One region of the Cytobacillus sp. FSL W7-1323 genome, then DNA from elsewhere that is predicted to be linked to it. Evidence: predicted binding sites of a transcription regulator. Region 1 holds the regulator's gene; each other region holds the start of a gene.
The links. Region 1 encodes LexA, which represses DNA repair genes until DNA is damaged. Its sites were predicted from a motif close to CGAACATATGTTCG; they were not measured.
Positions count from the first base shown of each region.

Region 2: the regulator LexA is predicted to act here: its motif matches at 2,406-2,419, upstream of MKX67_RS09050 (YolD-like family protein).
Region 3: the regulator LexA is predicted to act here: its motif matches at 3,090-3,103, upstream of MKX67_RS03395 (DUF6434 domain-containing protein).

Region 1 covers NZ_CP151998.1:2,049,747-2,060,290, forward strand. Annotated here, with positions in the region: gene MKX67_RS10610 (hypothetical protein) at 310-495, shown strand; gene MKX67_RS10615 (DUF4257 domain-containing protein) at 1,220-1,504, opposite strand; gene lexA (transcriptional repressor LexA) at 1,701-2,321, opposite strand; gene MKX67_RS10625 (LysM peptidoglycan-binding domain-containing protein) at 2,480-2,812, shown strand; gene MKX67_RS10630 (recombinase family protein) at 2,827-3,492, shown strand; gene MKX67_RS10635 (DUF896 domain-containing protein) at 3,965-4,195, shown strand; gene tkt (transketolase) at 4,355-6,352, shown strand; gene sirA (sporulation inhibitor of replication protein SirA) at 6,489-6,923, shown strand; gene MKX67_RS10650 (YneF family protein) at 7,008-7,226, shown strand; gene MKX67_RS10655 (aspartyl-phosphate phosphatase Spo0E family protein) at 7,426-7,605, opposite strand; gene MKX67_RS10660 (cytochrome c biogenesis protein CcdA) at 7,910-8,617, shown strand; gene MKX67_RS10665 (response regulator) at 8,799-9,158, shown strand; gene MKX67_RS10670 (cytochrome c biogenesis protein CcdC) at 9,241-9,735, shown strand; gene MKX67_RS10675 (DUF2621 domain-containing protein) at 9,812-10,237, opposite strand; gene MKX67_RS10680 (hypothetical protein) at 10,309-10,506, opposite strand.
Region 2 covers NZ_CP151998.1:1,729,098-1,739,641, forward strand. Annotated here, with positions in the region: gene MKX67_RS09025 (restriction endonuclease) at 1-55, opposite strand, end outside; gene MKX67_RS09030 (hypothetical protein) at 291-1,061, opposite strand; gene MKX67_RS09035 (hypothetical protein) at 1,162-1,323, opposite strand; gene MKX67_RS09040 (hypothetical protein) at 1,413-1,598, opposite strand; gene MKX67_RS09045 (hypothetical protein) at 1,662-2,012, opposite strand; gene MKX67_RS09050 (YolD-like family protein) at 2,017-2,346, opposite strand; gene MKX67_RS09055 (hypothetical protein) at 2,450-2,668, shown strand; gene MKX67_RS09060 (YolD-like family protein) at 2,671-2,931, shown strand; tRNA gene MKX67_RS09065 (tRNA-Arg) at 3,237-3,310, opposite strand; gene MKX67_RS09070 (acyltransferase family protein) at 3,496-4,539, opposite strand; gene MKX67_RS09075 (methyl-accepting chemotaxis protein) at 4,817-6,595, shown strand; gene MKX67_RS09080 (ATP-binding protein) at 6,722-8,173, shown strand; gene MKX67_RS09085 (metalloregulator ArsR/SmtB family transcription factor) at 8,295-8,876, shown strand; gene MKX67_RS09090 (carbon-nitrogen family hydrolase) at 9,050-9,838, opposite strand; gene MKX67_RS09095 (ZIP family metal transporter) at 10,331-10,544, opposite strand, start outside.
Region 3 covers NZ_CP151998.1:637,920-648,463, forward strand. Annotated here, with positions in the region: gene MKX67_RS03370 (hypothetical protein) at 1-40, shown strand, start outside; gene MKX67_RS03375 (hypothetical protein) at 57-377, shown strand; gene MKX67_RS03380 (hypothetical protein) at 383-976, opposite strand; gene MKX67_RS03385 (hypothetical protein) at 1,096-1,392, shown strand; gene MKX67_RS03390 (IS1595 family transposase) at 1,478-2,485, shown strand; gene MKX67_RS03395 (DUF6434 domain-containing protein) at 2,486-3,055, opposite strand; gene MKX67_RS03400 (MFS transporter) at 3,256-4,467, opposite strand; gene MKX67_RS03405 (helix-turn-helix transcriptional regulator) at 4,761-5,993, opposite strand; gene MKX67_RS03410 (ATP-binding domain-containing protein) at 6,203-8,221, shown strand; gene MKX67_RS03415 (MerR family transcriptional regulator) at 8,213-8,935, opposite strand; gene MKX67_RS03420 (M4 family metallopeptidase) at 9,481-10,544, opposite strand, start outside.

The DNA.
Region 1 (10,544 bases):
TTCTTTATTTTAGTTAGGATAGGATAGCAAATTAAAAGATAGAAACAAAGAGAAAATAAATGGTCTTTTAACAGGGGGATATAGCCCGTACACCTCCAATACCCTCGACATATAGTATTAACATAATGATAGAAAGGAGGAAGAGATATGGGATATAATAATTGTTTTTTTGGAAGAAGACCAAGATATTCAGACTCATATGGATATGACAACAACAATCACGGTTGTGGTAATTACAGCAAAGACGACAATAAGGATTGTGGCTGCGATGAGTTCTTTAAGAACGTTTCCCGTGGTGAGGATGTGAGAGTGTTTCTTAAAGGTGGCGGCCATGTGTTCGGGGAGTTTATCGATATTCGCGGTAATTTAGTCTTCCTAGCTAAAGCAGACTGTGATCGTCACGATGATCGTCACGATCATTGTTGTTGTGACAAGAAAGCTCGTGTAAGAATTACTACGATCTGTTGTGATGATATTGTTGCAGTTGAAGTATAAGGAACTTAGGAACCCCGTAAGTTGAGAGTGCTTTTACTGTGTTTTAATGGAAGCTTATATATGGGAAAATAACTATTGCTAAAACTAAAAGGCATCTTCAAATACCGTTTTAACGGCTGCTTCAGACTGTAGATAAACTCCTTAAATGAGTTTGTCTACAGATTTATTTATTAATAATAGGAAGAAAAATTATAAGTAATGATGCGGATAGTCGAAATCAATGAGAAATAGTTACTTTAAGCGATTTAGTACTTGTGGGTTATTGGGTATGTAAAATCAAGGGGGGCAATTGATTCATTTATGAACTGAATTTAAGGTGTATGTATGATGAAGTAGGTCGTTCAAGTTACCAATCAATTGAATAATTGGCATTTAATCATCCTAGCTATTTGTTTTCATGAAAAATGCTTTAATATTTATTTACCCATAAAACATCATGTCAAGTAGTAGGTATCAAATTTAAAAACATTAGCTCGTATTGAATGGATGAACAGTACTTCAGGAGAGTGGTTCTATGGGCTGTGTAAGACATACATATTACAATTTAAGAAGCAACACAAAACGTTAAACGAAAATGTGTTATGTCCCTTCCATAAAGGTGAAATAGAACTGTTTAAGCGGGTATTTCTAGCGCTAGAATAGTAGGTAAAAAGCGAAGTTGTCTAAATAAAATTTGTTCTTGTTATATACAACAAAAAACCGTTCATAAGAACGGAATAAAATTTTATTCTTGATCTTTTACTTTTAGGGTATCTAATAATTTTAAGATACCCTCACCTCCCATACCAGATACGAGAGAGATGATGAAAACAGCAGTGGGGGAATCCGGTGTTGTTGTCACAATGACAAATACGGCCGCCAGTCCTCCTAGTAAGATGTCTTCTAAGAACCCTAAATAAATGAATTTTTTCGTCATCCGTGGCTTGACTAGTTTGCCTAATCTCTGCAAATGTCCTGCAACACCGACAATTCCACCAATCAACGCAGCGAAGAGAATGTTCATTAACATTTTTCCTTCACACTCCTAAAGCCGAGATTTTTTTGCGACCTTAGGTTGATTCTTGGTGTAAATTTCATTATAATATATTTTTGTCTCGATGTAATGATTCTATTTTACTGAATTTTTCAAATTTTATAATTGTATGAGTAACATATAAAGATAATTGCAAACTATTAAAAAGGAGTGTCAATAATGACACTCTTTTTTAATGTATTTGACGATAAACACCAATAACTTTGCCTAAAATAGATACATTGTGCAAGATAATCGGCTCCATAGTAGGGTTTTCTGGTTGCAAGCGGATAAAGTTCTTCTCTTTAAAGAATCGCTTAACGGTGGCCTCATCATCTTCTGTCATAGCAACCACGATTTCTCCATTATTTGCTGTTTGTTGCTGCTTGACTATGACATAATCACCATCTAATATGCCAGCTTCAATCATACTTTCTCCCATAATTTCAAGCATGAAGATATTTTCATCACTCGGAGCCATTCTTTCAGGTAAAGGGAAATATTCCTCAACATTCTCAATCGCAGTAATGGGGTGACCAGCAGTAACCTTACCGATAATAGGTACGTTCACCGTTTGCACTTTAGGTATTGGGTTGCTCTCTTCTAGATTTAATACCTCAATGGCACGGGGTTTTGTCGGATCTCGACGAATAAGACCTTTACTCTCTAGTCTGGCTAGATGGCCATGTACGGTTGAACTTGAAGCAAGTCCAACAGCTTCACCTATTTCCCTAACGGAAGGTGGATAACCTTTTTGTTTTACTTCATCTTTTATAAAATTCAATATATCTTGCTGCCTCTTAGATAATTTCACGCTATCACGCACCTTCGTCAATTTCATTAAGATTATTATACCATCAGTAGTAAATAGATACAAACATAAGTTCGAATTTTCTTATTGACAGAAACAAATGTTCGCATTATACTAAAATTATTAAATCGAACATATATTCTATTCAGGGGTGGCAATTAATGATAAAACAATTGTGGAATTCTTATAGTTATGCTATTATTCTTATCGCTTTTAGTTTCGGTATGGTTTTCTTATTATTTTTGAACACTGGTAATGCAAATCAGGAGGAATATGTAAAAGTTGAAGTAAAACAAGGAGATTCTTTATGGAAAATAGCGGAGGAGTTTAAAGATGCCCATAATATGTCTTCTAAAGACTTTGTTGCTTGGGTAGAAGAATTTAATCATATACATTTAGGTAAAATACATCCTGGTGATACGGTATATCTTCCCATTACAAATGGTGAAATAATATCTGAAACAAATTTAGCTAGTGTGATATTAGAAGACTAAAGGAATGAAAGAGAATGAATGTAATTATATATTGCAGGGTGAGTACGACGAAGGATACCCAGGAAACGTCTCTTGCTAGACAAGAAGAAGAACTTTTACATTTAGCGAGAATGAAGGATATGAATGTAGTTGAAGTCATACGTGAGAAAGCAAGTGGCTATGATTTAGAAAGAATTGGTGTGTTGCAATTATTGGAGTTACTTAAACAAAATCAAGCAGAGGCTGTTCTTATTCAAGATGAAACCAGGATTGGAAGAGGAAATGCTAAAATTGCCATCTTACATTGTATACTTAAAGAAAATGGGAAGATTTATACAATTGCCCATAATGGAGAATTGCAACTTTCAGATTCTGATTCTATGGTATTACAAATTGTTAGCATGGTTGAAGAGTATCAAAGAAAACTACATAATGTAAAAATAAAAAGAGGGATGCAAAAAGCTGTTCAAAAAGGCTTTCGACCTGAAAAAAATTTAAAAAACCAAGGAAATATAAACGGAAGAGAACGAATAGAGGTACCAATAGAAGAAATAGTAAAATTGAGACAAAATAACCTTACTTTTGCAGAAATTGCTGCAACGTTAAGAGGCTTTGGTTATAAAATATCTAAAGCGACAGTAAACCGTAGGTATAATGAATATATAGATGATATAGAGCAGATGGATAATGAATCATCATGATATAGGCATAATATGTTAAGTCGATTGATTAGTTGTAATTTAACTTAAAAACTAAGAAATATTAGTACTGATACCAAGCAAGATAAAGGCATACTAAAAGATCCTACAATCGTTCGTGGGTTCAGACAAGTGAACTGTGAATGGTTATTTGTTTCCGAGGATTCATCCGTGTTTTTTCATTTAACGTTAGTTGTTAGTGAAAGTATTATTCCCTTATTCCCCTTATTTACATACATACATACATACGCTCCCTATATTAATAGTCTCACATTTTTAAGTTGAGAACACTGCTACATTGCCATACCTAATAATAAAGCAATACGATACCAACTTATTGGCGTCTGAAATGAAAATCAAAAGATGATTGTAAAACTGCTTTCTTGTAAAATGCAGTCATATTTAGTAATATGGCTATTAAGTATCTTCTCCATATGGAATGAAGAACTTTTTGGATGGGAAGGAGTGTAGCACAATGATTTCAAAAGAAAAATTAGCGAGAATTAATTCGCTTGCTAAGAAAGCGAAAACAGAAGGTTTATCAGAACCAGAAGCAAAGGAACAATCTAAATTAAGAAAAGAATATTTAGAGAAGTTTAGAGCTTCTATGTTAAATACATTAAAAGGTGTTACTGTTATTGACCCTGAAGGTAATGATGTTACACCAGAGAAGTTAAAACGTGAACAAAATAAACCACTTCACTAAGATTGTGTTTATAAATTTTTAAAAGGAAACTGTCACGAACAGTTTCCTTTGTTGTTGTTTTATATGACAATTATATAATTTTTTACCTTTCTGGTTGTAACTGAAGGTGAAAGTCTATTATATTTAATTTGTAGGATATATATTGAAAGGATGTCGTTCATGTTCAACAAAACAGATGCTTTATCAATTAGTGCCATAAGAACATTGTCTATCGATGCAGTCGAGAAGGCAAACTCTGGTCATCCAGGAATGCCAATGGGAGCTGCGCCAATGGCGTATACTTTATGGACAAAGTTTATGAATCATAATCCCAAAAATCCTGATTGGTTTAATCGTGATCGCTTTGTGTTATCTGCGGGTCATGGGTCTATGCTTTTGTATAGTCTCCTTCATTTATCGGGATATGGTCTTTCTTTAGATGATATTAAAGAATTTCGCCAGTGGGGTAGTAAAACACCAGGACATCCTGAATATGGCCATACACCAGGTGTAGATGCGACAACAGGTCCATTAGGACAAGGGATTGCCATGGCAGTAGGGATGGCAATGGCAGAAAGTCACTTATCAGCTGAATATAATAAAGATGGCTACAATGTAGTAGACCACTATACATATAGTATATGCGGAGATGGAGACTTAATGGAGGGAGTGTCTGCAGAAGCAGCTTCTCTTGCTGGTCACCTTCAATTAGGAAAGTTGATTGTAATGTATGATTCTAATGACATCTCATTAGACGGAGATTTAGATCAATCATTTTCTGAAAGTGTAGCCGATCGTTTTAAAAGTTATGGCTGGCATTATCTTCGAGTAGAAGATGGAAATAATCTCGATGAAATTGCCCAGGCAATTGACAGCGCTCGTCAAAATACTACACAACCGACGTTAATAGAAGTTAAAACAGTAATTGGTTATGGATCCCCGAATAAGGCAGGCTCATCTGCTTCTCATGGTTCACCACTAGGCTCATCTGAATTAAAATTAACAAAAGATGCTTATGAGTGGACATTTGAAGAAGATTTTCATGTTCCTGAAGAAGTATATGCACACTTCAAACAAAATGTAGCTATTAACGGTGAAAAAGCAGATAGTGAATGGAAAGATCTTTTCGCTGCTTACAAAAAAAATCATCCGGAATTAGCAGAACAGCTAGAAGGTGCAATCAAAGGTGAATTACCAAATGGTTGGGATAAAGATATTCCCGTATATGAAGAAGGTAAAAGTTTAGCCACTAGAGCGTCTTCAGGGGAAGCTCTCAATAGTATTGCGAAGAACTTACCATCTTTCTTTGGTGGTTCAGCTGATTTAGCAGGTTCGAATAAGACGATGATTAAAGATGCAGAAGACTTCTCAGCAACTAATTATGCTGGAAAAAATATTTGGTTTGGCGTACGAGAATTTGCTATGGGTGCCGCTTTAAATGGTATGGCTTTACACGGTGGTCTAAATGTTTTTGGAGGGACATTCTTTGTATTCTCTGACTACTTAAGACCAGCTATTCGGCTTGCAGCATTAATGAAGCTACCTGTTACTTATGTTCTTACACATGACAGTATTGCTGTAGGTGAAGATGGACCTACTCATGAACCAGTTGAACAATTAGCAGCGCTTCGTGCCATGCCAAATTTAGCAGTTATTCGCCCAGCTGATGGAAATGAGACTTCAGCTGCTTGGAAGTTAGCGATTGAATCAAAAGATCAACCAACAGCACTTGTGTTAACTAGGCAAAATATTGCTACACTACCAAACTCAGCAGAGTTAGCCCCTGAAGGAGTTCAAAAAGGTGCTTATGTGATTGCAAAAGCAGAAAAAGAGCAACCAGATGCGCTTCTTTTAGCGACAGGGTCAGAGGTAGAATTAGCGGTGAAGGCTAAAGCTGCTTTAAAAGAAGAGGGCTTTGATGTGGCAGTAATCAGTATGCCGGATTGGAAACGATTTGATGCTCAATCAAATGAATATAAAGAATCTGTATTACCTAAAAATGTAACCAAACGTTTAGCCATTGAAATGGCAGCATCATTTGGCTGGCATAAATACGTCGGTCTAGAAGGCGACGTTTTAGGAATTGATCAATTCGGTGCTTCTGCACCAGGAGATATTCTAATAAAAGAGTATGGGTTTACTGTAGAGAACATCGTAAGTAAATTAAAAAGTTTATAAACATGAGCGAAGAGGGAATTTCCCTCTTCGTTTTTTTTCGACAAAAAAAGTAGAAATTTATAACAAAAAGAGACAGAAAATACAGAAATAAAATTTTATAATAAGAAAAAGACTTGTCTAAAAAAGGAGTAATTCTATGAGAACGTATCAGCTATATTTAATAGATGAACCTTTTGCGTCTCATTATTTTGGTAGAGAGCAAATGTTTTATCAGCTGTTCAAGGAATATGAACAAGCGACTGGGACGATCCAATTTATTTTGGGAAAACAAATTGCCTTTATCACCAAGAATATTCCAAAAGATAAAGTAAATAATGATTTATATAGAGAATTATATGCAGAGAAAAAAGTTTCTTATAAGAGTAATGCGTTTTATATTAAAGAAAAAAATAGTCAAGCTAAGTTGATGATCTATGATCGTTTTCTTAGTTTAGAGGCTCAAGGAAACTATGATGCAGAGACGGTGTTCTTTGAAGTCCTACGAAAAGAAGAAAGTTCTTATTTAGCTATCGACCTTTTTCATAATCGATTTGGCTGGTTAAAGCCAATAAAAGAAAGAAAGTTTGTCTAAATTAGAGAAAATCATCAGCAAATATTGTATAATAACCTTTGGTCTAGTACACTGTATGATAGACAACATGAAGGAGGAAGTAGTATGTGGACATATATTCTAGTTGGTATATTAGCATTACTTGCTGGTGTAGCACTAGGATTTTTCATCGCTCGTAAATATATGATGAGCTACCTAAAGAAAAATCCACCAATTAATGAACAAATGCTTAAAATGATGATGATGCAAATGGGAATGAAGCCGTCTCAGAAGAAAATTAACCAAATGATGAATGCGATGAATAAGCAACAACCTGGAAAATAACTTACGAACTATAGTTAGATAAAGTTACTAGGTTCAATTGCATATAGATAGAAACAGAGCAAACTTTATTTTTCGGTTCTTCATTGCAACTAAGAAATAGACCAAAGCTAAACTTTAGCTTTGGTCTATTTCTTTAGTCAGTATCATATTGTCGAATTCTCTGATATCACGTCACTTGTTTAATCCAAGTGTTAGCCTTTTATGCTTGTCTATTTAATGTGAGTCTGCTCTCGTAAAGACGATTATATTCATTTAATAAAGAATCTAACTCCTGACTATATTTTATGGCAGAAGCAGAGTTGAGGCCGTTTCTCATAGCGGTTTGTATCAGTTCTCGTCTTTTTTGTTCAATTAATAGTAGTAAGTCTTGTTTGTTCACGCACCTAAAACTCCTCTGCGATTTTGTTCTAACCATGAAGTAGTTTCTATTTTGTCCCAAATATACTTTTATTAATTATAGCGAATAATGGTAATTAATTCAAAAGAAACTTATGTAAAACTTTTTACATTCATTATACATATCACCAAATGATTCAACGAGATTGATACAATATCGAAATAAAACTGGTGTTTAACGTGAGTGTTAAATGTTAGACACAAATTATTCAAAAAGATTAATTTCTTTTCTCATAATGTTTTGATAGAATGGGGAAGGAAAAAGGGGAAGGTATGGAGGTGTTGGTATGACTGATGTGAATTTTATTATTGCTCTTGGTGCAGGCTTTTTGAGTTTCATCTCGCCATGCTGTTTACCATTATATCCGGCATTTTTATCGTATATCACTGGAATGAGCGTAGGTGAATTAAAAACGGAGAATGCACTGCTACAAAAACGTAGTTTGATACATACGCTATGCTTTTTATTAGGATTTTCAATTGTGTTTATTGCCATCGGCTTTGGTTCTTCTTATATAGGTAACTTTTTTTATGAATATGCTGACCTCATCCGTCAAATTGGAGCCATTTTTATTGTTATATTTGGTCTAGTGATCTTAGGTTTACTTAAACCAGCATTTTTAATGAAAGAAAGGAGATTTGATTTTAAAAATCGACCGACTGGTTACTTCGGTTCAGTTTTAATAGGTTTAGCCTTTGCTGCTGGTTGGACACCTTGCTCTGGACCTATTTTAGCATCAGTTATTTTACTTTCAGCAACAAATCCTGGATCTGGCCTATTTTATATGATTGCCTATATTATTGGCTTTGCTGTGCCATTTTTAATATTGTCTTTCTTTATCGGTAAAATGAAATGGATTAAAAAACATAATGTAAAGATTATGAGAATTGGTGGGATTTTAATGATAGTAATGGGTGTCGTCTTGTTTTTTGATTGGATGACTGATATAATCTCCCTTCTCACTATGTTGACAGGTGGTTTTACTGGTTTTTAACAGTGATAATTGGATTAAAAAGCGAGGAAAACTCGCTTTTTGTTCCTTGCGAAAATTGTCGTTGGGTTTAAATTGAAATTATTAGAAAAATTAGATATATTGTAATGAGTGATATTATTTTGAAATCGTAGTTCTTTAATATGAGATGTTGTAGCGGATGTGTTTGGAGGAGGAATAATAGGTGGCAAAGATACTAGTAGTAGATGATGCAAAATTTATGAGGCTGACTTTAACAAATATATTAAAAAAAGCCAATCATGATATTGTGGGCGAAGCGGAGAATGGTAAACAAGCCATTGCTTTATATGAAGAATTAACACCAGACCTTGTGACAATGGATATTACAATGCCAGAGATGAGTGGATTAGAAGCAATGAGAAAAATTAGAGCTGAATACCCAACAGCTAGAATTGTTATGTGTTCAGCCATGGGTCAACAAAAAATGGTAGTAGAAGCGATCGAAGCTGGGGCAAAAGATTTTATCATCAAACCATTTGATGAAGTTAGAGTGATAGATGCAGTATCGCGAGTGTTATCTTAATATCATACATATAATTTACTATTGAATAGGAATTAGATATAATAATAAGTGTCATTGATTTTATTGTAAAAGGATGTTTTTTATGGACATGGTGTTGTTGACATCAATTGGAGCTGTTTCTATGGCAGTATTAGCTATGTTCATCCGAATGAAGGCAGCTAATCATCCAGTCACGATTAAGAAGATAATTTTACCTCCCGTGTTTATGAGTACGGGGGCATTAATGTTTATTTTTCCCTATTTTCGCGTTACGCCAATTGAATTAATGGAAGCTGTTATAGTAGGGGCATTGTTTTCCTTAATATTAATCAAAACGACTAAATTTGAAAAGAAGGAAGACGAAATCTATTTAAAGAAATCGAAAGCGTTTATATTTATCTTAATAGGTTTACTTATTATTCGGCTCGTTGCCAAACTGATGCTAAGTTCGACTATAGACATAGGTGCACTTGCAGGAATGTTTTACTTATTAGCATTTGCGATGATTGTTCCATGGCGTATGGCAATGTTCGTTCAATTTCGCAAAATGGACAAAGCGGTAAATGTCAAACAAGTTAGATCAAGACCAACTACTTAACAAGAAAAGAAGCACCTTTAAGAGTGTCCTAACTTTTAAAGGTGCTTCTTTGTTATTGTGCAATTTCTGCTTCGTTTTAAAAAAGATGTTCATATGGTGTCATGTTGATTTCTTTTTGTGCCAATTTTTTTCTTAGAAATTTATGATCTTTTTTTGGAGTAGCAATTATGTAGCCGCGGATGAGAATTTCCTCTGTTATCTTTGTTGCTTTTTCCTTTACAGCTAATTCCCCAATTTTTCCAGCTATCTTTTGTCTGGCAACATCACGAAAAAGTTCTGGTACTGGACTAACGAGATCATTTAATAACTCTTTTTCTTGTTGTCCCCATAAATGCTGTGTTTGTCTTACGTAATATTCTTCCCAATCCATATCAGATTTACCGTCAGCTTTAGGCAGCCGTTTTAAAAACTTTCGGAACATAAAGAAACCACCAATGGACATAAGGATTACTAATATGACAACCCAAAAAAGTATAAACCACATAAACCAACCATCGAGCATGTTCTTTTCACCCTTACCGTTCTTATTCTCTCATTATTATAAGCCTTCTTATGCAATCAGACAAGCAAGCGTCACAGAAGAGGTTCGTTTTTCCCGATTTGTGAAAACAATGTGGCGTATTCCTTGTCGGTGATTAGTAATCGATGATGTAAATCATATGTTCTCAATACATATTCTTTTACACCTATAAATTCAGATTCAGTAATGACGAGAAAAGGGGTACCTTTTTGAAAATTTTGATAGTCTTTTAATAGACGTACTCTCTTCATGATTTCCCTCGCAAACTATAGTAAATAATTTACTTTCT
Region 2 (10,544 bases), 320 kb from region 1:
TATAATAAATGAATTTCTCAAAGTCTGTAGGATTTACTTCTTTCCAATTTATCATATTTAATAACTCCTAGTTTCTTTATAGTAATAATTTATCAATATATGTTGAACTTTTCAAAAATTTAATTGAACAATTCAACTCACATGAAAACTTAAGAAAATCAGAAATACTTATCTTCGTTCTAGGCATTCTTCCTTCTTAATAAAAATTCATTTCTTTGGTTAAAAGGCAATTTAATCGAAAGAAGCTCTTTAACTCTAGAATTCGAAAACCAAAATTTTTTTTAAGAAATTTAAATAAGTTCTACAACTTCAGTTATATTCTCAGGTGAGATACAAACTTTTCCTTGTAAGAAAACCATAAAGTTTTGACCTGGATCCCAATAACCTGTGTTTTTGAATAAAACATACTCAATTGCCTTTAAAACATAATCTGATGGTTCATAATAATCGACATGCTCAAAGTTTACAAGCAGTGATAGTTTCATCGGTTTAGCACTTTTCTTCCATTCGCTAACTATTTCGGGCATTTTAATAAGATCACTAATATCCCATATAAACTCTGGACATTCCCTAATATGCCCCACATTTGAATTATTTTCAGCATCTTCCTTTATTAGGAATCCGTTTATACAGTTGTCATTGTTAAAACGATGAAAAAGCATCTTATCTGTAAATTCTTTGCCCTTAAACCTAATTATTGGTGGTGAATTTATCTCATAATGAATCTTAATTCCTAAATCAGCAAAGAAATCAGATAAAATACCCTTTGTAATTATAGATTCTAAATTCAAGATTCCGTTTTGTCGAAAGCTACTATCATCTATTCCCGTTGTAAGATGAAACATAAGTAATTTGTCAGGAAGAATTTCGTCGACTTTTAAATTAAAATAATTTAGTATATCATCAATATATAAATTATCATAATGCCAAAGTTTATCTTTATTAGTTATTCGGTACTTATTGCTTTTAATAAATGATATTATATTCACCTCATCAGTTTTGAGTAAGTCAGAGAGAGATTTTATTGTTGTTTCGACAGTTGAACAGTTTAATATACGCAATTATGTCACCTTCATATATATTATAATAATATCAATCAAGTATTTTTACTTCTGGCTGTTTGTTAATTAAACCTCTCAATCGAGGTGGGCTCCCATTCTTTCAAAGGCTTTCTGTAACGCTCGTTTTTATTGTATCACCCTCAACTTTTATCCCACCGTTGTCAGATGTTCCAACAACACTTACTGGCTGACTTTGAGCAAAAATATAGTATTTATCACCTTTCTCATCAGTAACAGAAACATACATGTCCTCAGGTTTCATGACATCATTCCTTTTTTACATAATAGTTCTCTTTGTATGTTAAAAGTCCTTTTTGAAAAACAAAAAACCCTTCTGATCTAGAGAGGGTGTTACTTAATTGAAGGAAGTTCACTACTAATAAGTCCTTTAGCTTCTGCAATAGTCTCTTTAAATGTAACTCCTATACATTTAATTTCGAGTTCTCCTTTTTTGGCAGTTACTGTAACTGTATTTTCATCTGCATAAATATGATAAGTAACGCCATCATCAATAAATCCCAATGGCTCATATTTCATTAAAACATACCTCTTTCCTATAATATGTAATTATATTAACAAAAAATAGGTAAAAAAGTCCCGTTATTTGCTCAGGTAAAAGTTTAAAAGTTCCTCACACTTATTCCTAATCCTTGGATTAAAATAATTATGCTGCTCATCATAACCTTTGTAATGGAACTCATACATGGTAAATGATTCATCATGTCCAATCTGGCTTACTCTCATATTTCCTTTTCTCATCTTGTTTTTTACTTCTTTCAAATCACGCTGAACGTTCTTTATTGTATTTTCCATCAAGGTAATATAAGGCTGTTTAATCTTAAACGGGGACCTTTCAATGATCTTTAAATCTCTTTCAAGGATGATAATAATCATCGGTAAGTATATAGCTTGCTCTAGTACATCACGATCAGCTTCATTAATCCTAGTCATGTTGTTAAACCCTTTCGACTGATATCACTTCATCAATGTGGAATTTTAAGATTCTTAAATTGTTCGTTTCCAAGTGAATGCACATATTAATATGATCGATTTTATCGACAATGCCCTCAAAGGTTTTTGTGGACCCATCAACCCAAATGGTCATTTTGATTGTAAGGGTGTAGTTTAATGATTCCATCGTTATTATCTGTATTTCCTCAAGTTCTTGCTCATCTAATTCTGGCTTTTTTACTTTTTCGTATTCGGCTGGTATCTTCTTAAGTAATTCAGTATGTTCGCTCATAAAGAACCCTTGCCATTTCATTTTTCCGCGGTCACGAATCATAAACTACATCTCCTTTTTTAATATTATATGCGAACTTTTGTTCTTAATTCAATTGAAATCGAACAAAAGTTCGTATAAAATAATGGTAAGGGAGGGCTAATCGATGAAAGGTTTACTTATTAGAGGAGTTAACAATAAAGAAGAATTAGAAATGATTTATCTGGATAACAAGGGAGATATCAGCCAGAGAAGAATTAAAATTTTGGCCGTTTACGAAGATTACTTTCGTGCATATTGTTTTACCAAGAGACAGCAGCGCACTTTTAAGGTAAGTAATGTCTTATCGATTGGTCCAGTCAGGATAGTAAGGAGAGGAGCTTAATCATGGGAGTGAAAATGCCGAAGAAGTCAAAACCACAAAGACCTTCAAGGGATGAATTTGAATTAGAAGAGCTGGGAAATGCAGTAGTTGAAGCGCATAGGGAGAAAACTGAAGTCTTAATATTGTTGTGGCAAAGAGATCCTGTACAAGGGAAAATTGTTAAACTTGATGGTCAATCTCAATTAATACATATTGAAAGTAATTATGAAACGATAAAGGTTAAATTTATAGATATATTATCGATACAGAGCGCACCTCAATGAGAGAGCGCTTTTTTGTTTGAAAAGTATATCACACATTTTTGCATGTTTATTAAAAGTGTTAGAGCACGGACTGGTATTCAGAATGGAGCGCTCGGGTATGCGCTTATACAAATTATGCAGATGCTGTTGAAGGATTTGAAGGAGCTTGGAGGTGCGATTTAGTGATGAAAAAACCAAAAAAAATCTATTCCGACCCCAAACCGACCCCAAATAAGAATTTATATATGGATTTATAAAACACAAAAACAAAAATAAAAGGTCGATAACCCCTTTAATACCAAGGGTTATCGACCTTTTATAATTAGCGTCCCAGATAGGAATCGAACCTACGACCTACAGCTTAGGAGGCTGTTGCTCTATCCTGCTGAGCTACTGGGACATATATTGTTTTTTTCTTTTGACAATATAAAATTATATACCTATATAAATAAACGGTCAATAATAAAGCCTTTGAAAATTTTTAATGATTTTTATGGTTTTAAAATAATGGGGAAAGAGCGCCCATAGATGTATAAATTATAAAAGGCAGTAGTTACATAGCAATGTAACTACTGCCTTACCTATTTAACCAATTCGGTATTTTCTACGATAATATCGAAAGATCGTTCTAATCTGTCTCTTTAGTTGTTTAAACCGTGCAGTGCTTAACTCAATCAGCGGCTGAGTCACTGCGGTGACCCATTTGCTTGATAATAGCAAAGTAAGCACTAAGGCGAGTCCTGCTAACAAGAGAAAACTTCTTGCATCATTGAAGAAATCCTGCACTTCACTTTCTCTAAATACTCGTACGAAAAACCCGTGAAGAAGATAAACGTATAATGTGTTTTTACCTAGCTTTGTAAATGAATAATGTCTATTAGGCACAAAGGCAAAGAAACATGCCATCATCATCAAACTGAGTAAATAGAAACCTAATCTAGTTAACATGGACGAAATAGATGCATCATCAACGACGGAATATGGCTTTGACCCAAGTAACCATTCATAGTTGATGTTTGGATTAAAGTAGAATAACACAAAGACAGCTACAAAAATACCAATCGCACCGATGCGAACCGATGGTCTAAATAAAACTTGGAAATGCTCTTTCTTCATTAAATAACCTAGTAAGAAGAATGGGAAAAACACAAAAGTTCTAGATAAGCTCAAATAGTTTGTAACCCAATCAGCATATCCTACAGCTAGCCCAATCGCAAAAGAGAGGATAATGGCTACACTAGGTTTGAATTTGGCAAATATCAATAACAATAGATGCCAGAAAAATAAAGAAATTAAGAACCATAGCGACCAATGTGGATTAAGCGGATCCACGTTAAAGGCTGCACCTTGATGTAAGAAATAATAAAAGACCGAATAGATTAGTTGGAAAATAAGGTATGGCAAAATCAATTTTTTAGCTATTTTTTGAATATATCCCTTTTGATAATACCCTTTTGCAAAAAAGCCTGAAACTAATATAAATGCAGGCATATGAAATGTATAAATCACTTTGTAAAGCGTATAAATTGTTTCACTATCTTCAATAAAAGAGCGAATCAAATGTCCGAATACCACAAAGAAAATAAGAATAAACTTTGCGTTATCAAAAAAGTAATCACGCTGTCTCATAAATCCTCCTTTATTAAAGACCCCCTAAAACATCACTTATTATATACCCATTATGTAAGAAAATAAATCAATTCAAACATGTGAACGAGTGGATAAAAATCCAAAACATGGACATGTAAAGGTAATATGGCATTGAAATGTATAGGTATATATAACTATTTTTAGTTAAAATACTACTTCAATATCCCCTTTTTATCGATTATAATGTTAGCAGAATCTAGTATAATAGAATCATTATTGTTAAAAGGGATACATTTTTTTAAAAGGAGGAATTATATTGAAATTACTGAAAAAATGGCGTTTAAAACAAAGTAGCATCCCCTTTTTAAATGCGATGTTAATACGGGTGTCCAAGTCAGATAAATGGAGAAAGTTAAAAATCGGTCAAAAGTATGGGGTAGCTTTGTGGCTTACTTTAGGCGTATTCACTATATCAACGATTTTGTCTTTTATTATGCTTGTCTACAGTACCTTTAAACTTAATGAAGCAGAGAAGGCAAGTGAAAGAGCGCTAGAAATCGCTGATATAGGCACAGATTTCTACTTAAAAGGCGGGACAATTGGGAATTATATTATTGATTCTAATCCAAAACATTTAAATACATATGAAGATTTAGAAACAGACATAAAGAATAAACAACAAGAAATACAAGCAATGATCCAATCGGAAACAGCACAGGAAATGTTTGTTAAAATCAATGAATATGATAAAGAAGTAAATCAATTATTTTATGATGAAATCGCACCAAATGTGAAGTTACAACATGTACGCGAATACCGCTTAGGGAAGTTGCAGGTGGATAATTACATCGAGCAAACAATGAATACATTAGATGAACTAACATCTATTATTAAGGAAGAGCAGGAATCTGCCATTAACCAAGCGAGTTGGATGATGATCGTTTCAATTGTTATCTTAGTACTGTCACTAGTACTATCAGCAATTTTCGGATTTTTTAGTCATAAAATCGTGAATAAACAATTAGCTTATCGTCTTACAAAGGTTGTGACAGCTTCAAAGGAAATAACAAAAGGAAACTTAAAAGCTAGTGATATTCATTCGAATAATCAGGATGAAATTACAGAAATCGCAGACGCTTTTAACCAAATGAAACACCAGTTGCGCCAAATGATTCAAGAAATGCTTACAGTTTCACAAAGTTTAAATGAGAGAAGTGTTCACCTTGGTGCCGTTTCATCTGAAGTCGCAGCTGCTAGTCAAGAAATATCGGCGACAATGGAGGAATTATCGGGAGGAGCAGAAGAGCAAGCAAGTGCAAGTGCGGATTTATCAAAAATTATGGAAGATTACTTATTTAAAGTGGAGAATGCAGAAACGAAAAGTGTTTCTATGCGTGAAGCAGCCTCAAATGTGAAGAATATGACATTAGCAGGAAATGAATTGATGGAAAATTCTAAAGAGCAAATGAATAGGATAGATGAAATAATTAATGATTCGATGCATCGAGTGAAAGGGTTAGATCAAGAAACGAAACAAGTAAATAAGTTAATATCTGTGATACATGAAATCGCTAACCAAACGAATTTATTGGCATTAAATGCGGCGATTGAAGCTGCGAGAGCAGGAGAGCATGGCAAGGGCTTTGCTGTTGTTGCGGAGGAAGTAAGAAAACTTGCTGAAAAAGTCTCCTATTCAATAAGTGATATCACTTCAATCGTCAATAAAATTCAGTCAGAGTCTGTTGGAGTCGTAGAATCGTTACAAGCCGGCTATGAGCAAGTAGAGATTGGTAGTAATAAAATTCATCAAACAGCGAATACCTTCCAAAGTATATCAACTGCCATCACTGATATCCATGGAGATATCGAACATATTTCATCAAGTATGGTAGAAATGCTAGATAATTCAGTTGGGATGAGCGAATCTATAGAAAATATCGCTGCGGTTTCTCAACAATCAGCAGCTGCAGTAGAAGAGACGAGTAATTCTGTTACACATACAAATGATTCAATGGAAAACATTCAGCTATATGTACAAAAGTTAGTTGAAATGGCTAATACATTAAGTAAACTTATAGAAAAATTTAAACTATAATGGGGAAAACAAGTATTCTGCTAGTTTAAGCGGGTACTTGTTTTTTTATTATGAATAAAAAGGATTATGGCGATTTTTGTAGAATAACCTCGTGGTAGAATAATTTGTTTTAGGGGGTAAGGTAGTTTGCCAACATCGAATAGTTCTTTTGAAAGACAAAAGTTGTTAGAAAAGCTCTCAAATGATGAAGGAATCTATTCAGAGCTCTTTATGGAAGCCATAGATGGAATCATCCTATGGGAGGATGGTGGTAATATTGTACATGCGAATGAATCAGCGTGTCGAATATTTGAAACTTCATATAATGAAATTACAAAATGTAAGATTGAAGATTTTGTTGTCGATAAAGATAAAAAGTACAAGGAAATCCTAAATGTATTATATAAAAGAGGGGCAATAAGAGATGAAATTCTATTCTTTATGCCTAACGGACAATCTAAGATTTTAGAATTTACAATGAAATTACAATCTTACACTGGTTTTCATATGGGTATTTTTCGTAATGTGAGTGAGCGAAACCAAATGGAACAAGAGTTAAGAAAGAGTGAATTGAAGTTTAGAAGAGTATTCGAGGGTACACTTGAAGGTATCATTTTATGGGATAACGAGGGAGTGGTACAAGACGTTAACCCTTCTGGAGAGAAAATTTTAGGGGCAAGTCGTGAAGAATTAATCGGAAAGTCGTTAAAACATATGATGGCTAGATTTTCTGGGAATTTAGATGAAATGAGAGAGATCATCACACAAATAACAATGAACGGTTCTTATGAAGGAAGGATACAACTACAAGGTAAGGGAAATGAAAATAAATTATTTGAGTATTTAGTTAACTATAATTTGTTTTCAGAGTTTACAATTTCTACATTTAAGGATATAACGGATAAAGTCGAAATGGAAGAAAGATTAAGAAAGTCTGATACACTGAATGTATTAGGACAACTTGCTGCAGGTATTGCTCATGAGGTGCGCAATCCAATGACTGCAGTAAAAGGATTTATACAATTGCTTGAGAACTCATTAAAAAAAGAATCTGATCATGATATGTATTTTAATATTATTTCAACGGAACTCGCAAGAATCGATTCTATTATTAATGAATTTCTTTTTTTAGCAAAACCACAGGCCGTGAGATATATGGAGAATGACATAATTAACATTATGCGCGAAACGGTTAAGTTATTAAATGCTCAGGCCCTACTGAATAATATCCAATTCCGTACTTATTATGAATATGGTTTACCAAAAATGATGTGCGAAGGAAACCAACTAAAAAAAGTTTTTATAAATATTATAAAGAATGCAATTGAAGTAATGCCGGATGGTGGATATATCACAATTACCATTAAACGTCTTGAGGATCAAACTGTAAGAATTTCAATTCAGGATGAAGGTGGAGGAATACCACAGGATAAGTTAGAAAAGCTAGGACAGCCATTTTATACTACAAAAGAAAGGGGAAATGGTCTTGGATTAATGGTTTCATATAAGATTGTTGATGAACATAATGGGGCAGTACAAGTGGAAAGTAGTGAGGGAGTAGGAACAACTTTTCATATTATTCTTCCTATGAATAATTAATTTTTTTAAAATATAAGTAGGAAGAATGTAATTTATGTTTCAAAATTAGATATATATCTAATTAGATATATGTTAAAATGGATTTATTCATAACTGTTGTTAAGAAAAGGAGTGAAGGATTATGCAATTAAACCGCATTGTTGCATTTCATAAAACCATGGGCGATCCAACGAGAATAAGAATTGTTTATTTGTTATCAAAAGGGCCATTACACGGACAAGCAATAGCAGGAAAGTTAGGATTAACACCACCAACGATTACACATCACCTTCATAAATTAAGGGATATTAATTTAGTTTATACAAGAAGAGAAAAAAATACGGTCTATTATTATTTAAACGAAAAGATTATTCTTCATCAAGCTGTTACATTAGAGAAAATCATTAGCCAAAAGGAGGAGTTAGAAGAAATGGAGCAAGACAACGCATATAGAAAGAAAGTACTAGACGCTTTTATTCAAACTGATGGAAAATTAAAATCTATTCCTGCTCAAAGAAAGAAAAAGCTTATCATTTTTGAACATATGGTAAAAGGGTTGAAAAAAGGTGTGAAATATGAAGAGAAAGAGATAAATGAATATATTAAAAATTTTCATGATGACTTTGCCACGATTAGAAGGGAATTTATTACGAATCAATATATGTATCGTGAGAATGGGATCTATGAAGTAAATCCACCAGAAATGTGGGCGAAAATAGAATAGTAGTAGTTGGCCTACTTTAGACGGCAAAATCCACTGTTGTGAGTGCTGGTTGGCCAAGTATAAAAGAAGCTGCGAACCTAATTTGGCTCTAAAAAATACGAGCAAATGCTGACAGATATATAACAGTATTTGCTCGTATTTGATTTTAGCTAGTCATGTATTTCTTGAAAATATTAATAAAATTCAGGTTTGCGATCATCGAAAACAGGGATGGTTTTCCTGACACGATCAACCTCCGAAAGATCAATCGTCGCTGTGACAATCTCTTCTTTTTCCGTACCACTTTCGAGAACTTCCCCCCAAGGATCAATGATCATCGAATGTCCAGCGAATCTATTATTAGGATCCTGCCCTACACGGTTACAAGCAATCACATAACATTGGTTTTCAATCGCTCTTGCCCTTAATAATGTTTGCCAATGATCGACTCTTGGTTTTGGCCATTCTGCTACAACAAAAATAGCTTTGGTCCCGTTTAATGTATGTGCTCGAAACCATTCCGGGAAACGAATATCGTAACAAATCATACCGGCTACTTTCTCACCATTAATATTAAAGCTGCCTTTTTCTTCTCCCGCAGATAAAAATTTATGTTCATCCATTAATTTAAATAAGTGCATTTTATGATATTCTTGTAGCAATTCTCCGTTTTTATCAACTGAAATCATCGTATTAAAGTATTCCTTATCACGCTTAGTAGCAACTGATCCGCCTACGATATGGACTTGATATTTTTTTGCTAAGTTTTTTAAGAATTCAATTGTTTTTTCACCTTTAACATCAGCAGTGGACGACAAATTTTCTAGATCATATCCAGTTGTCCACATTTCTGGTAGGACAATAATATCTGGATATGGTTGAACTTCACAAGCTTCCTTTACTTTTATTTCTACATGCTTATAGTTTTCTTCAGGATGGCCAAATTGTATATCCATCTGTATACAAGCAATATGTAATTTCATCGTTAAAACTCCCTTATTTCAATCTTATTTATACTTTAAATATATACGATTTTTAAAAAGTTTACTACTGTTAATGATTTTAAGTACTTGTCGAAAAGTAATGCAAACTATTCTCAGAAAGTGTCGAATCATGTTGATATAAAAAAAGATTGTCTTATTTTGCGAATCTATTTACTTTTATAAAAATTCTTGTAATAATTTCTCAAGTAGACAAAAAATAATCGAAAGCAGGACAAATTTAGGAGGAGAAAAGTTGAAGTTAAATCAAAGGGAATTATTGGACAAGATTCAAATGAAAAGAGAAATTATGATGAAATGTGCGTGGAAAGTAGGTATTAATGACAAATTAACTATCCAGCATAGTCAGGAACTAGACATGCTTATATATGAATATCAGAAGGCAAAAATAAACTCCGAGCCCCGTAGGACCCGAGAATTTAAGTTAAATATTAAACAATACCATGTAAATATAAAAACAAAAGCTGTATGAAATTAAAAAAGGTCAATTAATAAGATCATGAAAAGTAAACCAATGATAAAAGAATAGGTAGATGTTCTTTCATGACCATCTCCATGGCTCTCTGGGATTAATTCCTTATAAATAATAAATAGCATGGCTCCTGCGGCAAATGAGAGCCCATAAGGGACAAGTGAAGCAACATAAGAGGTTAAATAAAATCCTAATAAGCCTGTGAAAATTTCAATT
Region 3 (10,544 bases), 1.4 Mb from region 1:
ATGCTTTTTTATATTCTTTCTAGTGTTGATCAGGATTTAATGAAAGGGGAGGTTAAATGGGCGCAAGATCACAGGAACAGCAGGTAATCGTATATGGTAAAAAAGAAATCACAATAAGGTTTGTTTTAAATATTTATGGCATTTTCGTTATTTTAGGTTTTATTTTATCGATATTTACCTCTCCCATTTCATTGAACGAGCAATTACAATTTGTTTATCATACAGAACATTTATTGAAAGAAGAAAAGGTTATCCAACTCATTATATTTTTGGTAATGGGTGCTGTGATTTATTTTCCGGCGACTAATATTTTTTATCATCAACTAAGTAAACGTGAAGAAAACAGTGAGATAGACTCAGCCTCAGCCTCAGCTTAAAGAAATTATTTAGGCTGGGTATGGTCACTATGTTCTTTTTCATCTCGATCCCTATTCTCCATTGTTTCTTCTTGTTCATCGGTGTAAGCTCGTTGCTCATTACTTTGGCTATTTTTCTGTCTTAAATAATCGGAGCGCTCACCGTAATAAATGAGGTCAAAAATTGCCCGACCGTTAGTAGGTTGCCCATCTGGCAAATAAACAGGGACAATATCAAAAAATACATAATAAAAGCAATAAAAGATAAATGTTTGCCAGAAAATATTATTTGGTAAGATCCCTTCTAATACAAGCGAATTAGCAATAATCGCGCAACCACCTGTCGTTAAAATAGGAGAAGCATATATGAACCCGTGCCAAAAGCGCCCGCTCGGATTTAATTCTTCATACTCCATCCAGCTATTCATAAAGAAGTATCTTCTCACTTCGATAGTAGGTATTTTAAATAATACCGGCCCACTTCCAATCACTAGTTTCTTTTCTTTACTCCCTAAAATGGTCGCTGCTAGGTAATACCCAAACTCTCGAACGATTGTTGTTAATGGCAAAATGATAATGGCAGATAATAAAAGTCTAAGCCAATCAAAAAGGTCAAACACGATATATGCACACTCCCTAGCAAAAATATATAGTTTCTATTTAGGCTCATTTATCATGAATTAAACTTTTTCCTATACATTTTTTAAAAAAATAGATAGAAGGTAGGAGGTCACATAGGTTGGTGGAGATCATTCTTGCTGTATTCCTTTGTAGTATTTTAGTGGTCATTGGTGTATTAATTCAACGTAAGGGTAGTGTCAGTTTTATCGCTGGTTATAAAGAGGGAAGAGTAAGGAATGAAAAGAAGCTAGCCAATCGAGTCGGTCTGACTATTATCTTGTTTGCAGTGGAGTGTTTTTTACTTATTTTGATTCACTTATTACTCTTTCCGGTAAATGGTTTATACATTGGGATATTGGCGGTTGTTCATTTATTTGTTGTCTTTGCTTTATTTGTACAAGCGGTTATGGTTTAAAATAAGGCTGTTTTCGTATAGATTGTTGCTTTCTTGACCATACTTATAAAGGGTTGATAAATGGGGTTTAAGGAGGCGTTCAAGTATGTGGAAAGATGTATATGAAGAGTTCAGCGAACTAACCAAATCAGAGCAAATGGCTTTATTTAATGCTATGAAACAGGATTTATTTCCAGACGAACCAGATAAGATTAATAAACTACTCAAAAGCATTCGTGAAGCCCGATTTGCTTCTGGTTTAGGGTGCGTTCATTGTGGAAGTACATCTGTAAAAAGAAACGGTAAATATCGTTCAAGACAACGCTATCTGTGTAATGATTGCGGAAAGTCCTTCAACGATATGACGAATACACCATTTTCAGGCTCTCGCTACCCTGAAAAGTGGATAAAATACATTGAACTAATGGTCGAAGGTTACACCCTACCGAAAATCGCTGAACGCTTAAAAATTCATATATCAACTGCATTCTATTGGAGACATAAAATCCTGAACGCATTAGGAAGTCTTGGTTTTAATCAACTGCAAGGTATCGTTGAAAGTGACGAGACCTTCTTTCGAGAGTCTATGAAGGGTCGTGAAATTACCCATAGAAAAGCCAAGAAACGTGGAGAAAAGGACAAGAAAAGAGGGATTTCTAATCTTAAAATAGCAGTTGTCGTGGCACAAGACCGAAATGGTAATATGATTGCTCGGAAAGCAGGAACAGGTCGTGTAAAGGCAGAAGAAATTGATACTGTGATAGGTGAGTATATTCACCCGTCTGCTTTGTTATGTACAGATACAGCAACTAACTACAAGAAATTCGCCAAACTAAAAGGATTACAACACGAAACAGTTAATGAAAGCCAAAAACAACGGGTGAAAAAAGGCATATACCATATTCAACACGTCAATAACTCTCATAATCGTTTGAAAGGTTGGATGGAACGTTTTCAAGGGGTGGCAACCAAATACTTAGATAATTACCTCAACTGGTTTCGTTGGCTTGAAATAGGCAAACAAATAGCATTTGATGAACGAGTCAAACAAATGCTTGTTTCTGCCTGTCGAAAATCAAGTCACACCACAATAGAAATGTTGAGATGTGCTTAACTAATTATTAGACGTATATTTATTGCTTCCAGGGAGTTTTTTGATGTTGTTCCACGCTTCAATCGCTTCCTCACGACTTTTTCCTTGATTATTAGAGTCGGCAAAAAAATCACGAATAAATTGATTGTATTCAAATTGAGGAGCGATTTTTTTCTTGTACAATGGGTTTTTCTTTCGTTCTTCTTCTTTATACCAAGCATCTACAACATCTCGATACGTTTTTCCAATGTTAGTTTTAAAATAGTTTTGGATATAGGTAGAAAAATGAAAATTAGGGATAACTGTCTTGAAAAAGGCTCTTACATTTTGACTACAACGATGGTTTTTCGAAATGACTGTATCAAGACTTAAATCGACCTGTGGTTCTGACTTACTATTCACCTTTGATTTTCTAATTGGCTTTTTTATCTCTCCTGTTCGAAGAAATGTTTCAATTCTATCGGAAATCTCTATTTTTGAACCAGAAGCACTTATTCCATTTTCTCTGCAAAAAGATTGTAATTCTTCCTTTAACCAATAGAAATCTTTAAAACTATCTACACTAATATCTTTTGTTAGATTTGGTCTCATATTCTACACCTCAATATTCACTTATTTCTATTATAGAACAATTGTTCCTGTTAATCAAAAATAATCATAAGCAAAAACAACAAAGTTTACGAAAACAGCCTAAAATAATTATTAAATTTTGGTCAAATCTCTCGTTCTATTACAGTTAAAAAAAGAAGAAAACCTCCCTTACGATTAATGGGAAGTTTTCATTTCATCATTTACGTTTGCTTCACATTTCCTTTAACAAATACCTGTTGATTAACTTTTATTAAAATACTTATCACGGCCATTAAAGCGGCAGATAGGAGAAAAACAAGCTGAACATTGAATGTTTCAGCGAGCCATCCCATCAGTAAAGAGGAAAGGGCGAAAATACCTGTGCCCAAAGCGCCTAGTGCGGCGTAGACCTTTGATAACTGTGTAAGTGACACACTCGTTTGAATCATTGTATGTTGCGGTATGCCTTTTATTTGCATAGAAGCACCAAATGAAAAGGCAAGGATAAGTGCAAGAACGGGTAGCGTATTAAAAGCGAATAAGAAAGTACTAAAAAACGCTCCGATGGCCCCGAGTATAAACACCTTTCTTATTTTGTTTTCTACTACTTTTGCATACTTCATACAATAAAGACTGCCGAGAATGAGCCCAAGGAAAAAAGCGCCATTTATCCAGCCCCACCATTGATGGTCGGCTTGTAGCCTTTCACTCACAAATACATAGAGAATAGCAGCGATCCATACTGTAGTAGCGATGGAATCAAGCCCTTCAATATAGGCCATTTTTCGCAATATCGGTGTTCGATACAGGATGTGCCAACCTTCTTTCATTTCGGCAAACGGAGACGGTTGTTTTGTGTTTGAGCTTTGTACGCTGTTTAAAAAAGAAAGGAAACAACTAGATAAGAAGAATAAACCAATCACTACCCACAATAAGTTGTTGCTACCAATACGAATGAGCAACAAACTACTGATGAACCACATGCCAGCTTGAATGATTTGTGTAATCGTATCGAAAAACCCATTTGCTTTCACTAATTGTTCACTATTAACATAATAAGGAATCAATGTTTGGCTGATCGGATTCGCACAGCCATCGAGCAACCCGATGCCAGCAATGAGTAAAAAGACAATGATAAACGGTACAGCAACCATTTCAGTTACAAGAAGGGTGAGTAGGATAATAATGATCGTTTTCCCAACTTGTGAAAAGGTGAGTAGCCATTTTAAGTTCCAACGATTCATCGCAAGCGGTGAAAGTAAACTTGATAGAAACATAGCTGATGTTATCGTAAAAGGGACAAATGCTGTATAAAAGCTTGACCCTGTCCATTGATATATCATACTAATGATTGATGTAATATAAAGAATATCCCCCATATTCGCAAGAGACTGCCCGGATACTAATAAAGCAAAATTTTTGTTTCGAAACATGATTATTTCCCCCAAGTTTTGTTCGTCTATAGTTGGATTTTTAGGGGTAAATCAAATTGGATTATTCAAGAATGCTTCAAACTCCTTTCGAACAATAGAAAGATAATGGGGGTCTCACTTTCTACAAATTTATCTATATGGAATAGAAGTGTTGTATATTTTTATCTTTAGGTATTCGTTTAAAATACTTCATTTATCTTTGTTTATTAAAACTTTCAATCTCTTGCTTGTCGTGCAGCTTGATAAGAATACCAGGGGATGGAACTTTTAACAGTTATAGTGCCACTTGAAAATTATATAAGCTGAACAGCTTCTTCTAATAATTCACTTGTTAACTGAGGGGAAGAATTCATTTGATTCATCTCGACTAGTTCCTTCAAAGATGATTTCATTAAGGCAAAGTGTTGATGTTCTTTGAAATATGGGAATGCCTTTTCTGCTAAGTATAGTTGGTATTTGTCTTGTTCATCTTCTAATTTATACTCCAATAATTTAAAAAGGTGTATAAAGACTTCTTCTTCTAGTTCTAGTGCTATTCTTTGTCCTTCGGTAATATTTTTTCTTAAGGTTTTTTTACTACTTAAATGGCCTTCAACTGCAACGAGAATATAATTGAAAAGGCGATGAATGTAGACTTTACCTTTTTTATTACATAGGCGTATAGACTCCTTCAGGTATTGATAAGCTTCATTATATTCTTTTCTTTTGAGAAGCGTGTTTCCAAGATTGTTCAGTAACATCCCTTTTTTGTCATTATCATTAATTAATTCACACGCATAAATTAATCGGTTATACATAGGTTTCACATCGACATAAGGATCTTCAGATATGTGTAATAACAACAAGGACTCCGCCTTAATTGCATCAGCGTAATTATTGATTTCTTTAAAGTATTTTAATGCCTTTTCTGCATACATGTATGCCATTACTTGTCTGCCTACATATTGATAACCAAGTGCTAAATGATAATAGAATTCCTCATTTGGGTAATAGGCAATCTGGATTTTATTGAAAATAGCGATGGCTTCATAATGATCATCTTTTTTAGAAGAATAGCGGATGAGATGCCATCCTTTCATATGAAGTAAAAAGTTTTTTTCATAAGGATTCATCCATGCTTCTACCTTGTCTAAAGAACCTAAGAGGGCATCGATCTCCTTCTTCTCCTCCTTTACGAACCAATATCGTAGCATTACCAGTTGATAAAAATAGGCATACTTAGTAGATAGTAAGTATGGTATATTATTTAAAATTCTTCGGTAAGACTCTACCTGTTTAATCTTATTCAAAATCAAAGCTTCATTGAAAGAATGCAATGTTTTTTCGATTTCCTCGAACTTTTCACTTTCTTTTTGTAAATCAATTTGTAACTTTTGCGAAAACAATTGAATAATTTCTAATGAATAATCTGTTTTACCATTCTCAATTTTACTCACATGTGTTGCAGTACAAATACCGTCACCTAATTGTGATTGAGTCATACCTTCTTTTTCTCTATAAAATTTAATAATATGGCCTACTGACAATGGTACTTACCCCCTAGATCTATTTAATTATTAATGTATACAATTGTAATATAGATTTATTGAATTGGTATATTATTTTTAATATTCTGTAATTATCTCTCTCGCTATTCTTCTTAAGACCGAAATAAAAATACAACCCTCCACTTTAACACCAGCGAGAATCTATTTGTTATAGTTGGTGATACACTTGAAAAGGAGGGAATTTTGTGATGGAGACAAGCGAATTTATTTATCTTGAAAAAACTATAAATGAATTAACAAAGGCCTATAAAAAGCTTTCATCAAACATTATTGATCAAGACCACAATTTTAAGGAATTACAAAAATATATGGTTGAATATAAAAATGAACTCGATAAATTCCAGGTGTATGACTACCAGCAAACTTTAAGTATGATAGACAAACATGGTTTCGCACGAGTGGTGGAACGTGAGCAGGTAAGAAAGCTTATAGAATCCCCATACTTCGGACGATTTGATTTTTTATATCATGGTGACCATCCTAGTGAGGCAGAGACGTTTTATATTGGGCGCTTCGGTTTTGCCGATGAAGAAGGCACACAAATTATCTATGATTGGCGCGCCCCTATTTGTAATATGTACTATGAATTTGAAATCGGTGAGGCCTATTATATTGCGATGGATAAGCAGTTTGACGGAGAACTTATTAAGAAACGTCAGATTAAAATAGAAAATTCTAAACTCCAATATGTGCTTGATAGCTCATTAACAATACAAGATCAAGTTCTAGAGCAAACATTAAATCAGCATACAAATGATAAGATGAAAACAATCGTCACTTCGATTCAACGAGAACAAAATAAAATAGTAAGAAATGAATCAGCGTATAATGTCATCATTCAAGGAGTTGCTGGTTCTGGAAAAACAGCTGTTGCTTTGCACCGCATAGCTTATTATTTATATAAATTCCGTGATACGTTACGAGCAGAACGTATTTTTATTTTGTCGCCAAACAAGGTATTCGGTGATTATATTTCTACCGTCTTACCCGAGCTAGGTGAAGAGCCAATTCGCTCCTTTACATTGGACGAGCTTACGGAAAACTTATTACCAGCTGGTGTAACTTTTAGATCATTTGAGGGAGAAACAAAAGAGATTCTATCGAATCCAAATGGGGAGCTGGCTTTACGTGCAAAAATGAAAGGGAATTATTCATTTGTTCAAAAGCTTCAATCCTTTTTATTTAACTTAGACTCAAGGCTTCTTAAAAACGAAAATATCTCCATTGCTGGTGTAGTGCTACAAGCTGATTATTTACAAGGGCGCTTCCTTCAATATCGAAGTGAGCCGATTGTTACACGTTTAGAACTTATGGCAGATGATATCATTCAAGCGCTTAAATCTAAGTGGGATAGAGAAGGGAAAATACCGAATAAAAGTGAAATCATAAAGCGTCTGAAAAAACGACTCTTGTTTTCTTCACCGTTAGAGATTTATCGTTCTTTTATCGAAACACAGGGGCAAAACTCTTTTAAGTTTTCGAAAAAACATTTTGAATTTAATGATGTATACCCTTATCTATTTGTACAGTTTTATTTTAAAGGTATCAAGCAGTATGAGCTCGTACAGCATTTTGTACTAGATGAAATGCAAGATTATACACCAATCCAATATGCTGTACTTTCTAAAGTGTTTACGTGTAAGCGAACAATCATTGGTGATTTTAGTCAGGCTATCTTACCATATGAAACGATATCAAAAGAGGCATTTGAAGCCATGTTTAATAATCTAGAATATGTAGAATTAACAACCAGCTATCGGTCATCATATGAAATTGCATTGTATGCAAAAAAATTCATGCATAATGGGGAAATTCATCCAATTGCAAGACACGGGGAAGAACCAAAAGAATGTATGTATTTAACATTTGAACAGATGCTGAAACAGATTCATGAAATTGCGATGAATGATTATCGAACTACGGCCATTATCTGTAAGGGGGAGAAAGACTTACAGATCTTGCAGGAACGTTTAAACATACCATTTACAGTACTGGATGGCCAAACGGGAAAGTTTGAAACAGGTCTAGTTTTAACGACGATTCAGTATGCGAAAGGTCTTGAATTTGATGTTGTTATCGTACCTTTTGTAAATGAAACCAATTATAGAACCGAATTTGATCGTGGGCTAATGTATATAGCCTCAACAAGAGCAATGCATGAATTAACCGTATTGGTAGATAAAGAAGCACCATCACCATTATTGTAGTTCTGTTAAGATAGCGATGATTGTTTTCAGATCATCCATCGCTATCTTTAATTGATTCATTAAATCGTCTGTTACATGAAAAAAATCCGAAGAAAAGTTGGGCGTTTGTAAAATTTGCAGGATATCTGTGTTTTTTTTCGATTGTTCCATTTCTTGAAATAAATTTGCAATGCTAGTAATCGAGAAATGTGCGCTGCGTAACGCGCGTATTACAAGTAATTTTTGAATATCACGATCTGTATAAATTCTTCGATTTTGCGTATTTCTTTTAATAGTATACAAATGATTCCGTTCCCAATTCCGTAATGTTTCTTCCGTTAACTGAAGCATAGAAGCAACGGACTTGTGGGAGTAAGTTTCACCTGTAATCGATTTGTTTTGTAATAAATTTTTCACCGTCTCAATTGCTTTTAAAGCAAACTCATATTCTGTTTGCAAATAGGTTAAATAGGATTCTGCTGCTCGTAAACTATCCTTGAACTGTTCGCGGCCACTAAGTCTAACAATTTCTGTTGCCTTTTTGCGAAGGTTATTCTGTATAAATTCTTGTTTAAAAGCAAGTCTAGAGATTTCCATTTGCTTAAGATGAAGTTCAGAATAAACTCTGTAACCATTTGGTTTTCTTGGTACAGGCGAAATAAACTGCCATTCTTCATAAAGTCGTACTGTATTTGGATGGACCTTAGATAATTTAGCAATTTCACTAGTGTTCATAAAAAAAGCCACCTTACTAACTGAAGATAGAATGTAATGAAAAAAAGCCCACGAATAATTAAGGTTTATCATATCAACATGGTTAAAGCAAATGATAAAAATAGCTAGATATCCGAAAAAGGTTTCTATCTCTAGCCTTTCAATGTCATACTCTAATTGGTACAACTTGATTTTCTCCTAATTATTCTATAATAAATGATGAGGATTCTTGTAGCGAACTGTTTGCAAGAGACGTATACGCAGAAAAGACAGAAAAAAGACTGGTCACTTAGAGGAAAAAACCGAAATGAAAGCCGAGCAAAAGCGTTTTGCACGTCATTTGAATTTCTGAATATGGAAATAAAATCCAGAAAAAGAGGTTGTGTGAGCTATTCGTAGGTTTAGTCCATAAATCAGAAAAACCCAAAAATATGAGTGGGAACCTAAAAAGGCCCTAAGGCATAACGGATTTTAAACGCTAGCCATTTTCATAAAAAAACGAACAAAGACTATTATTCATAGTGTTTGTTCGTTATGATTACCACTCAGCTTACAAGATTCAATAATTATTCTAGTACTCCAATTGAATCGTAAGCAGCCATTACAGCAGCTGTTTCAGCGGAAGGTTCTCCATTTCTATCAGGATATAAATCACGTGCAGATTGCACCATAGCTTCTCTCATCTCGGAAAAATTAGATGATGGCACTAAATAGACTGTTAATGCTTTATAAAGAATTTTGCCTAATTTATCTGATCCTATTCCATTAACAGTAGTACCGTAATGTTCTCCACCCTCTGCAATAAGGTAGGCTGCTTTATTGTTAATGCTACTATTAATATGGACGCCACCTTTATCTAACTCTCCTAAATAGCGATCATCATAATGGTCAGGATAAGCATCATCTTTCATCCCATAGTTCGGGTGAAGTGAGTTGTCTTTCGGGTTCTCTAGGGAGCGAAGCCCTCCATCACCTGGGATATTAGGAGTGTATACGTCTTCCCCTATTACCCAATTTCTATCTTCTTCAGCTTTGGAATGATTCTCTGCTAACACACCGAAAATATCAGCAATGGATTCATTTAGTGCGCCTGATTCACCTTCATACGTTAAATTAGCTGTATTTGTTATCACGCCATGTGTCATTTCATGTCCTGCAACATCAAGTGCCCCTGCTAGTGAACTGAAGTATGAACCATCACCGTCTCCATAAAGCATTTGTTTCCCGTTCCACGCTGCATTATTCCACTTATCACCAATGTGTACGGTGCTAATAATCTTCATACCATCGTTATCTAAGCTATTACGATCATGTACGTTTTGATAGTATTTGTTTACCTTTATCGAGTTTTGTTGGGCAGAAATAGCTGCTGGGTCGTAGAAGAAGTTAGACGCTGTCTCTACTTCAAATCCTGTAAATCCTAGTAAGGCAGACAAAAGGATAAAAGGCGTTTCACCCATTCTTTGTGCATCATACGTATGAATAGGTACTGAACGATTTTTGACAGTTTCTAATGAATATAAATGGGTTTTACCCGTTTCCATATTCTTTGTCGCATTGAAATTTTGCATTTTTCCTAATAAGTCTAATCCACGAGCACTGACAGTTTCTGTTTCCGGCTCCGCAGAAT